DNA from 3 places in the Streptomyces sp. NPDC012508 genome. Region 3 is predicted to be linked to each of the others. Evidence: riboswitches for the same ligand, from Rfam matches in the RefSeq annotation. Region 3 holds a riboswitch; each other region holds the start of a gene.

Evidence for each region. A riboswitch is a leader RNA that binds a small molecule or an ion and turns the genes downstream of it on or off. The one in region 3 is predicted to bind cobalamin.
Region 1: it holds a riboswitch for cobalamin, as region 3 does, so the genes downstream of both, ACFY8U_RS06620 (MFS transporter) here and cobN (cobaltochelatase subunit CobN) in region 3, are expected to answer to the same signal.
Region 2: it holds a riboswitch for cobalamin, as region 3 does, so the genes downstream of both, ACFY8U_RS35105 (energy-coupling factor ABC transporter permease) here and cobN (cobaltochelatase subunit CobN) in region 3, are expected to answer to the same signal.

The regions. Positions count from the first base shown of each region.
Region 1 covers NZ_JBIBEO010000002.1:132,347-135,532, forward strand. Annotated here, with positions in the region: gene ACFY8U_RS06615 (amino acid adenylation domain-containing protein) at 1-171, opposite strand, end outside; adenosylcobalamin (AdoCbl) riboswitch at 884-1,033, shown strand; gene ACFY8U_RS06620 (MFS transporter) at 1,445-2,692, shown strand; gene ACFY8U_RS06625 (condensation domain-containing protein) at 2,701-3,186, shown strand, end outside.
Region 2 covers NZ_JBIBEO010000013.1:33,870-37,055, forward strand. Annotated here, with positions in the region: gene dhaK (dihydroxyacetone kinase subunit DhaK) at 1-136, shown strand, start outside; gene dhaL (dihydroxyacetone kinase subunit DhaL) at 143-757, shown strand; gene ACFY8U_RS35100 (PTS-dependent dihydroxyacetone kinase phosphotransferase subunit DhaM) at 754-1,176, shown strand; cobalamin riboswitch at 1,263-1,487, shown strand; gene ACFY8U_RS35105 (energy-coupling factor ABC transporter permease) at 1,516-2,214, shown strand; gene ACFY8U_RS35110 (energy-coupling factor ABC transporter substrate-binding protein) at 2,214-2,555, shown strand; gene cbiQ (cobalt ECF transporter T component CbiQ) at 2,562-3,186, shown strand, end outside.
Region 3 covers NZ_JBIBEO010000004.1:427,010-430,195, forward strand. Annotated here, with positions in the region: gene ACFY8U_RS16215 (precorrin-8X methylmutase) at 1-415, opposite strand, end outside; gene ACFY8U_RS16220 (cobalamin biosynthesis protein CobG) at 430-1,875, opposite strand; cobalamin riboswitch at 1,934-2,067, shown strand; gene cobN (cobaltochelatase subunit CobN) at 2,106-3,186, shown strand, end outside.

The DNA of each region.
Region 1 (3,186 bases), on a different contig from region 3:
GTCCGTTTTGAAGGCCTTGCACAGGGCGGTGGTCAAGCGGGCGGCGGCGAGCGAGTTGCCTCCGGCATCGAAGAAGTTGGCGTCGAGGGACTGCGGCGTCGAGCCGAGCACACGGAACCACTGCGTTGCCACGACCACTTCCACAGCGTCGCGTTCGACAAAGCTGGACACGGCGGTACTCCCTTAGGTGAATGGGCGGATCAAGTCGGGATGCCGCCGGCATGCAGACGTGGTCTCCGTTGCATGGCGGGAAGGCATGGACCATGAGGGCCTGTTCGCCGACATCCCGTCGAAGTTGGCGCCGGCCTCGCATGAGGTGAAGTCTCATTGAGCTCGGCAGGCAGCCGTACATGACCAACGGCTCCGCTCATCCGTGGATGCGGATCCCGACTTGCGTTGCGCCGACGCGCCCTCGGCACTTTGTGCCCGCAAGGAACGCGGGACACCGGACCTCACAAGCATGATCAGTCACTCGCTGCGAGGCTAGCAGAGTGTTCGAACCGGAGACGTCATGCGGGGCGACCTCGGTGTGGCGGCTCGCGCAGCCAACTCAGCTGCCAAGCAAGCCACATCGACTTTACAAAGAGGTGATCGATGTGCAACGTTCATCTCAGGGTGCTCTGCGTGCAGCGGCTTCCTTGCAGTCGTGTTGGCCAGGTCAAGCCAGACACCGCAGAACAGCACACCATCGTTTCGGGGGAGACGCACTGAAGATGACGTTTGCACAGGCAAGGGCTTGTCGCCCTCGGCTCTCCCTTCAGTTCGGATCAGTCTCCGCCCTCGGAGGACACGGCTCTGAGCCATCCGCGTTCGGGACGTCCGATGTTCGAATCCCTGCTTCCATCGACTTCCCCGGGGAAGTCGGCTTGCGCGGGTAGGGGCAAGCAACTCATACAAGGCGGCAGGGTCTTGGAAGCCGGTGCGATTCCGGCGCGGTCCCGCCACTGTGATTCAGGTAGTGCCTGACAGTCAGGAACTTGCCTGCCGCCTTCATTCCACTGCTAAGGGACGTGGAGATCCCTGAAGGAGGCATCATGAATGGCACATTCCAGCAGCAACAGCCAGTAGCGCGGTCGAAGGCCGTCGTAGAGCGCAGGGCGCCCTGGCAGCTGCAGTCCTGCGTCGCACGTAGACGCATTCCACGGACCTGATCCGACGTCCCACCTGTGGGAGCGCTCAGGCCTGTTCCCAACCGTCGGGCTGTCACGCTCCGCCGTCCTGCTCAGACGATGCTGCTCTGCCCCGTTCCCGCCGCCCCGGGACCGGAACCTGCTGGGCGCGTGCCGCATGCCCGTGCGCTGTCTTCCTTCTGAGCTCTCGTCATACGTGCTCAAGACGAGCATTTGTCTCTGTCCCGGCGGTCGAGTTGAGCTGCCGGAAACTCATTCCTTGAGGGGCTGTACACCGTGCTCCGACCCTTGCCCCTCAGGGCAGGTCATCGACCATGACCGATTTAACCCGTTCGCCAGAGTCTACTCCCATCCCCCTCCGCAGGAACTGGAGGTTCCAGAGCTACTGGCTGGGCACGACCGTGGGCGCCATTGGTACGACCATGTCGCTGCTGGTGTATCCCCTGCTGGCTCTGTCTCTCACTGGTTCCCCGCTACTAGCGGGGCTGCTGGCGGCGACGCAGGCGGCGACGGCCGTCGTGTTCGGCATCCCCGCCGGTGCACTCGCGGACCGATTCAGCAGGCGCAACCTCCTGTTGTCCTCCGAGGCACTCAGAACCCTGGCAACCGGCGCGGTCCTGGCATTGGTGGCCACGGACGCAGTGAACATCGCCGGGCTCTTCGTCGCGGCTGTGGTGCTTGGGCTGTCCGGTGCTATCGGAATGCCTGTGCGACGCCTTGCGCTGCGCTCCATCGTTCCGGACGAGCAGCTGCGTCAGGCGCTCAGCCAGGACGAGGTCAGGGTCAACATCGCCATGCTCGCCGGCCCCCCGTTGGCCGGCTCGCTGTTCGCGGTCGGCTGGGTCCAGCCGTTCATCGTTGCTCTCGCCTGCTACGTGGCGTCGTTCTGCTCGGCCTGTCTGACCCGCCTCCCGGCGACCGGACAGCAGCCTGGTCCGCTGAAGGCATCGAATCTGTTCCGGGGGGCCATGGTTGGCCCCAAGGTCGTGTGGAACGATCCCGTTCTCCGCGCGGTGACGGGGCTGATGACGCTCGAGAACTTGATCTTCGCCGCACTCAACTTGATTCTGATCAACCACTTTCAGCAACAAGGTATTGACGCCCGCACCATCGGCCTTGCCCTGTCGGGAGAGGCGATCGGCTACCTCACCGGTGCAGCGCTGGTGACAAGGCTGCACCGGCGCTTCCGCCCCGGTCTGTTGCTCCTGGGCGTGGTGTGGACCTCCTTGCTGGTCACGGCGGCACTTCTGTTCGTCACCAGCCCGCTTGGGGTGTTCCTGCTGCTCTTAGTCATCTCACTGGGCAAGCCCGCCCTCTACGTGCTGATCGACGTCATCGTCTTCCAGCAGGTCGACGACAGCATCCGTGGGCGGGTCATCTCCGGCAGCTTCACTGTTCTGGCCGTCGGTGGCCCCATCGGCAGTGCGGTCGCTGGACTGCTCCTGGGTCACCTCCCACACGCGGCGTCGATCGGGCTCTTCTGCCTACTCCTCATCGTCCCGCTCTGCGCGGGGACCCTCTCGCGGCGACTGCGCCGCGCCGAATGGCCCGACCAACCGTAAGGATTGACGTGCACACCGAACCACAGGGCCTTGGCGCCCTCGATGCAGCATCGGTCGAGGAGCTCGTCCGTCTCCAGGCCGCAGATGTCCTGGGCCTCCGAAGGGTGGAGGCATCGGAGAACTTCTTCAACCTGGGGGGCGACTCGGTGCGGGCCGGGCGCTTGGTCATGCGCCTGGCGAAGGCGTTGCCCCGTGAAGCCGAGGTCGACCTGCAGGATGTCTTCGCCGCGGGCGACTTCCGGGAGCTGGCCCGGCAGGTCAGTAGCAGGCTGGGGGGTGGCGAGTCGATCGCCGAGCCCGGTGTCACGGTGGCCCACAGCCAGGAGGATGATCTGCTGACGACACCGACGGCCTCGAGCGGTCAGGGTGGCCGTCGGCCGGTACCGCTGTCGTACGGCCAGCTCCGCCGGCTCCAGCGGGACGCCGACTCCGGCGGATCTCGCATCGCTCACCACGTCTCCCGGACGTTCCGGGTCCATGGCCGGCTCGACCTG
Region 2 (3,186 bases), on a different contig from region 3:
CCGCACGCTGGTCGGCAACTATGTGACCTCGCTCGACATGGCCGGCTGCTCGGTGACGCTCTGCGAGGCCGACGAGGAGCTGCTGCGGCTCTGGGACGCGCCCGTGCAGACTCCGGCGCTGCGCTGGGGCCGGTGAGAGGGGATGCCCGAAGTGAGCGAGTGCGACGCCGCGTTCTTCCGTCGTTGGCTGACCTCGGCCGCGGCCGTGATCGACCGTGAGGCCGAGCGCCTCACCGAGCTCGACTCGGCGATCGGCGACGCGGACCACGGGGCCAATCTGAAGCGGGGGTTCGCCGCCGTGGCCGACGTGCTGGAGAAGGAGTCGCCCGAGACCCCGGGAGCCGTACTCGTCGCCGCGGGGCGGCAGTTGATCTCCACCGTGGGGGGCGCGTCCGGGCCGCTGTACGGGACGCTGTTGCGACGGACCGGCAAGGCGCTCGGCGATGCCCCTTCGGTGACGCGGGAGGACCTGGCCGCGGCCCTGGCCGCCGGGGTCGCCGCCGTCGGGCAGCTCGGCGGAGCCCAGGTCGGGGACAAGACCATGCTGGACGCGCTCGTTCCGGCGGCCGAGGCGCTCGGTGACTCCTTCGCCGCCGCCCGGGACGCGGCCGAGCGCGGCGCCCTCGCGACCGTACCCCTCCAGGCGCGCAAGGGCAGGGCGAGCTATCTGGGCGAACGTTCCATCGGGCATCAGGATCCCGGGGCCACCTCGTCGGCCCTGCTGATCGCCGCCCTTGCGGAGGTGGCTGCCGCGTGACCGGTCAGGTGGGCGTGGCGGGAACGGTGGGCATCGTGCTGGTCTCGCACAGCGCGGCCGTGGCCGACGCCGTCGCCGTGCTGGCCCAGGGGCTCGCGGGCGGTGGGCCGACCGCGCCCGTCGCCGCGGCCGGGGGCGCTCCCGGCGGGGGTCTCGGCACGAGTTCCGAGCGGATCGTCGAGGCGGCGAAGGCGGTCGACGGGGGCGCCGGAGTGGCCCTCCTCGTCGACCTCGGCAGTGCCGTCCTCACCGTCAAGGCGCTCCTCGCCGAGGAGGACGAGCTGCCGGAGGGTTCGCGCCTCGTGGACGCACCGTTCGTCGAGGGCGCCGTCGCCGCCCTCGTCACGGCGAGCGCCGGCGGGGACCTGGACGCGGTGGTGGCAGCGGCCTCGGAGGCGTACACGTACCGGAAGGTGTGAGGCGGGGCGCGGGAGGCGTGCGCAGGGGGCCGACAGGGGTGCGTGGGGCGCGCGGGAGATCCGTCACACACCGTCCCCGGGAGCACCCGTGTTGTGATGTACCTGGTCAACCCACTAATGTCACAGCGCCTTGGTGTACGGGAAACCGGTGCGGTACCGGTGCGGCCCTCGCCACTGTGATCGGGAAGTCCGGCTCCATCCCTCCGGGGAAGCCACTGGACCGCCGCGGGAGACCGCGGAGGTGTGGGAAGGCGGAGCCGCGGCGGCATGACCCGTCAGCCAGGAGACCGGCCAGGGTGCGTTGTCCATCCACGAGGTGCTGGAGAGGGTCTCCCAACCATGCATATAGCCGAGGGGTATCTGCCCCCTGTGCACGCGGCCGCCTGGGGCGTCGCGTCCGCTCCCTTTGTCGTCCACGGTGTCCGCGCCCTGACCCGTGAGGTCAAGGCCAACCCCGAGTCCACCCTGCTGCTCGGTGCGTCCGGTGCGTTCACCTTCGTTCTGTCCGCGCTCAAGATTCCGTCGGTGACGGGCAGTTGCTCGCACCCGACCGGGACGGGACTGGGCGCGATCCTGTTCCGTCCGCCCGTGATGGCGGTCCTTGGCACGATCACGCTGCTGTTCCAGGCGCTGCTGCTCGCCCACGGCGGGCTCACCACACTCGGCGCCAACGTCTTCTCCATGGCGATCGTCGGGCCGTGGGCCGGTTTCGGTACGTACTGGCTGCTGCGCCGCTTCGACGTGCCGCTCATGGTGAGCGTGTTCTTCGGGGCGTTCGTCGCCGACCTGTCGACGTACTGCGTGACCAGCGTCCAGCTCGCGCTGGCCTTCCCGGACCCGGGCAGCGGTGTGCTGGGTGCGCTGGCCAAGTTCGGCGGGATCTTCGCCGTCACGCAGCTGCCGCTCGCCGTCAGTGAAGGTCTGCTGACGGTACTCGTCATGCGGCTGCTCACGCAGTCCAGCAAGGCGGACCTGACCCGCCTCGGCATCCTGCTCCCGTCCCGGAAGAAGAACGAGAACGCGGAGGCGAGCGCCTGATGAGCCGGAACGCGAAGATCAACACGCTGCTGCTGCTCGTCGTCGCGGCGCTGGCCGTGCTCCCGCTGGTCCTGGGGCTCGGCGACCACAAGGAGGAGCCGTTCACGGGCGCCGACGCCGAGGCCGAGACGGCGATCTCGGAGATCGATCCCGACTACGAGCCGTGGTTCTCCCCGCTGTACGAGCCCGCTTCCGGTGAGATCGAGTCGGCGCTCTTCGCCCTGCAGGCCGCCATCGGCGCCGGGGTGCTCGCGTACTACTTCGGTCTGCACAAGGGCCGCAAGCAGGGCGAGGCCCGCGCCGACGCGAAGGCGCTGCGGTCGGCGTCCGTCGGCGAGTAGCCGCCGGTGCTGCCGATCGACGCGGCGGCGCACAGCAGTCGCTGGCGCCGCCGCCACCCGTGCGAGAAAGCCGTGCTCGGCTTCGGTCTGACGCTCTGCGCGGTGTGCCTGCCGCCGTGGCCCGGTGCCGTCCTGGTCGCGGCGGCCACCCTGGCCGTCCTCCTCGGGCCGGCCGGGGTGCCGGGGCGTCAGCTGTGGCGCGCGTTCCGTATCCCTCTGGGCTTCTGTGTGACGGGGGCGATCCCGCTGCTCTTCGAGGTGGGCGGGGACCGCGGCATGGTGGCGCTCGCGCACGACGGTCCCGTTCACGCGGGTGAGTTGTTGCTGCGGACCTCGTCCGCGTCGCTGGGCGTGCTGCTGTTCGCCTTCACGACGCCCGTGTCCGACGTACTGCCCCGCCTGGTGCGGGCCGGGGTGCCGGCGCCCGTGGTGGACGTGGCCCTGGTGATGTACAGGATCAGTTTTCTTCTTCTGGATGCGATATCCAAAATCCGGCAGGCGCAGGCGGCCCGGCTGGGACTGACCACGCGCGCGGCGACCTGGCGTTCCCTCGCCGGGCTGGGCGCGACGGCGTTCGTCCGCGCCTTCGACCGGGCGCAGCGCCTGCAGACGGGCCTGGCCGGTCGGGGTT
Region 3 (3,186 bases):
CGGTGGGCGCGTTGCCGATGGCGACGACGGAGCCTTCGAGGCGGTCGCGCCAGAGTTCGAGCGCGGCGGCGCTGCGGGTGGTGCCGAGCTCGGCGGCGAGTGCGGGCACGGACGGGTCGGAGAGCGTGCAGACCACGTCGTTGTCGGCGGGCAGCCGCTTGCGGGTCACACCGCTGGCGACCATCTGCGCGTCGCAGAGGACGGGTGCGCCGGCGCGCAGGGCGGCGCGGGCGCGGGAGACGACCTGCGGGGAGTAGGCGAGGTCGCGGACGAGGTCGGTCATGCCGCAGGCGTGGATCATGCGGACGGCGACCGTGGCGACGTCGGCGGGCAGATCCGCGAGGTCCGCCTCGGCGCGGATCGTGGCAAAGGACTGGCGGTAGATCTCCGCGCCGTCCTTCTCGTAGGCGAACATCGTGTCGTTCTCGCTCATCTCGTTGTGCGGGCCGTTGCGACTGCTTCGGTCAGGGAGTTACGGGGGGTGGGGCGGCCGTCCACGAGGTAGGTGCCCTCGGCGGTGGCGACGACGTCGACCCAGGTGCCGGGGGCGCCTTGGGGGTGGCCGCAGCGGCGCTCGCACCCGGAGAAGTGGACGGGGACGCCGGGCGCGCCGGGAACGGCGTCCGCGCGGACGTCGGCGAGGGACTTGGCACAGCCGGGCCGCCCGGTGCAGGCGCCGACGCCGACCCGGGGGTCGTCGGGTCGGGTGATCAGCCCGGCCGCGTCCAGCTCGGGAAGCCGTGTGCTGGGGGACCCGACGACGACGGCCCCGCGCCAGGGCGTGAGCCGCACCTCGTCGGCGGGCAGCAGCGCGCGCAGTTGGGCGACGGTCAGCCGCCCGAGGGGCGCGAGGACGTGCAGCGCGTCGCTGCCGAGGAGCCCGGGCGCGGGCGGCGCGCCGTGCGGCAGCGGCGGCGCGGGGACGACGGGACGGGCGTCGACCCCGGCCCGCGCGAGCGCGGCGGCGAGGTCGAGGAGGCCGGCCCCGGCGCCCGGCGCGTCGGTCGTTCCGGCGCCCGCGCCCGGGGAGTCCGCGGGTCGGAGGCCCGGCAGCTTTTTCGCGTCGGCGGCGTCGATGGCCTCCGCGCCCGTCGCGCCGGCGCCCGGCAGCTCCTTCACACGCCACGCGCCGTTCCCGGCCGCTTGCGCGGCCCGCAGGAACGCGTCGGCCGCGGCGAGCGCCGCTCGCGGCGCGTCGGCGCCCGCGACGCGGAACGCCTGCCCGCCGACGTACAGCAGGGCGTCGGCCGCGCGCGGGACCGCGCCGACCAAGCCCCCCGCCGAGGCCCGCGCTCCGCCGGGCGGTCGGCTGCCGCCCGTGACCCGGGCTTCGTCCGCCCAGGGTCCTGCTGCGATCAAGGTCACATCTCCCCCGAGACCGGCCACGTCACCGCGGCCGTCGTCCAGGGCGAAGAGGAAGCGGCCCGACAGGGCAGCCGTCCAGGGCTCCGCGCACAGCAGCGCGTCCAGCTCGCGGGCCCACAACTGCACGTCCGCGTGGCCGAGTCCGTCCAGTCCGGCCGTCGGCGAGGCGACGATGTTGCGGACGCGTTCGTGGGTGTCCGAGGGGAGAAGGCCCGCTTCCGTCAGGCGGTCCGCGAGTTCCGCGCCGCAGCCCTCGCCGAGGCCCCGCAGCTCCACGTTCCCCCGGGACGTGACCGTAACCCGGCCGTCGCCCAGAGACTCCGCCGCCGACGCCAGGACGTCGATCTGACGTGGCGTCAACAAGCCTGCGGGCAGGCGCAGTCGGGCGAGACCGCCGTCGTCGGCGGGGTGCAGGCGCAGCGCGCCGGGGCAGGCGTCGCCGCGGTCCCGTATGAGAGGTTCGCCCCGGTTGGGCGTTGTGGGTGGGGTGGGCGACATGGCCGCGAGCATACCCACGTGATTCCGGGCGACCCCTGGGGACGACCCCTCCCCGCCGTGCGCACGATCTACTATGCAGAACGGCATGGGGTCCCAGGACCCCGGGGAGGAAGCCCGGTGAGAATCCGGCGCGGTCCCGCCACTGTGAGCCAGGCCCCGGAAGGGGCCGGGTGAGTCAGGAACTCCCGCCGTCCATACGACCACCCGGGGCGCGGACAACCCCGAGGAAGGCCTGCGCACGCATGCGAATTCTGTTGCTGTCGCACTCCGACACCGACCTGCTCAGCGCCCGCGCGGCCGGCGGCCCCGTCGCGTACCGGTTCGCCAACCCCTCCCGTCTCGCCCTGGACGATCTGCCCGGGCTGCTGGACGACGTCGACCTCGTTCTCGTACGGCTCCTCGGCGGTCTGCGTGCCTGGGAGGAGGGCCTCGAGGCCCTGCGGACGGCGGAGAAGCCGCTGGTCGTGCTCTCCGGCGAACAGGCCCCCGACGCCCAGCTGATGGAGGCCTCCACCGTCCCCGTCGGCGTCGCCACCGAGGCGCACGCCTACCTGGCGCACGGCGGCCCCGCCAACCTGGAGCAGCTGGCGCGCTTCCTCTCCGACACCGTGCTGCTCACCGGCCACGGCTTCGACGCCCCGGCCGCCGCGCCCACCTGGGGCCCGCTGGAGCGCACGCCCCGGACGACCGACGGCCCGACGGTCGCCGTGCTCTACTACCGCGCCCACCACATGAGCGGGAACACCGCCTTCGTCGACTCGCTCTGCGAGGCGATCGAGGACCAGGGCGCCCGCGCCCTGCCGCTCTACGTCGCCTCCCTGCGCGCCCCCGAGCCGGAGCTGCTCGACACCCTGCGCGCGGCCGACGCGATCGTCACCACGGTCCTCGCGGCCGGCGGCACCAAGCCCGCCGAGGCGCAGGCCGGCGGCGACGAGGAGGCGTGGGACGCGGGCGCGCTCGCCGCCCTCGACGTACCGATCCTGCAGGCGCTCTGCCTCACCGGCTCGCGCGCGGCCTGGGAGGAGAACGACGAGGGTCTCTCCCCGCTGGACGCCGCGAGCCAGGTCGCCGTGCCCGAGTTCGACGGCCGGCTCATCACCGTCCCGTTCTCCTTCAAGGAGATCGACGAGGACGGCCTCCCGGCCTATGTCGCCGACACCGAGCGCGCCGCGCGCGTCGCCGGGATCGCGGTACGGCACGCCCGGCTGCGCCACATCCCGAACGCCGGGAAGAAGCTCGCCCTGGTCCTCTCCGCGTACCCGACCAAGCACTCCCGGATCGGCAACGCGGTCGGCCTCGACACCCCCGCCTCCGCCGTCGCGC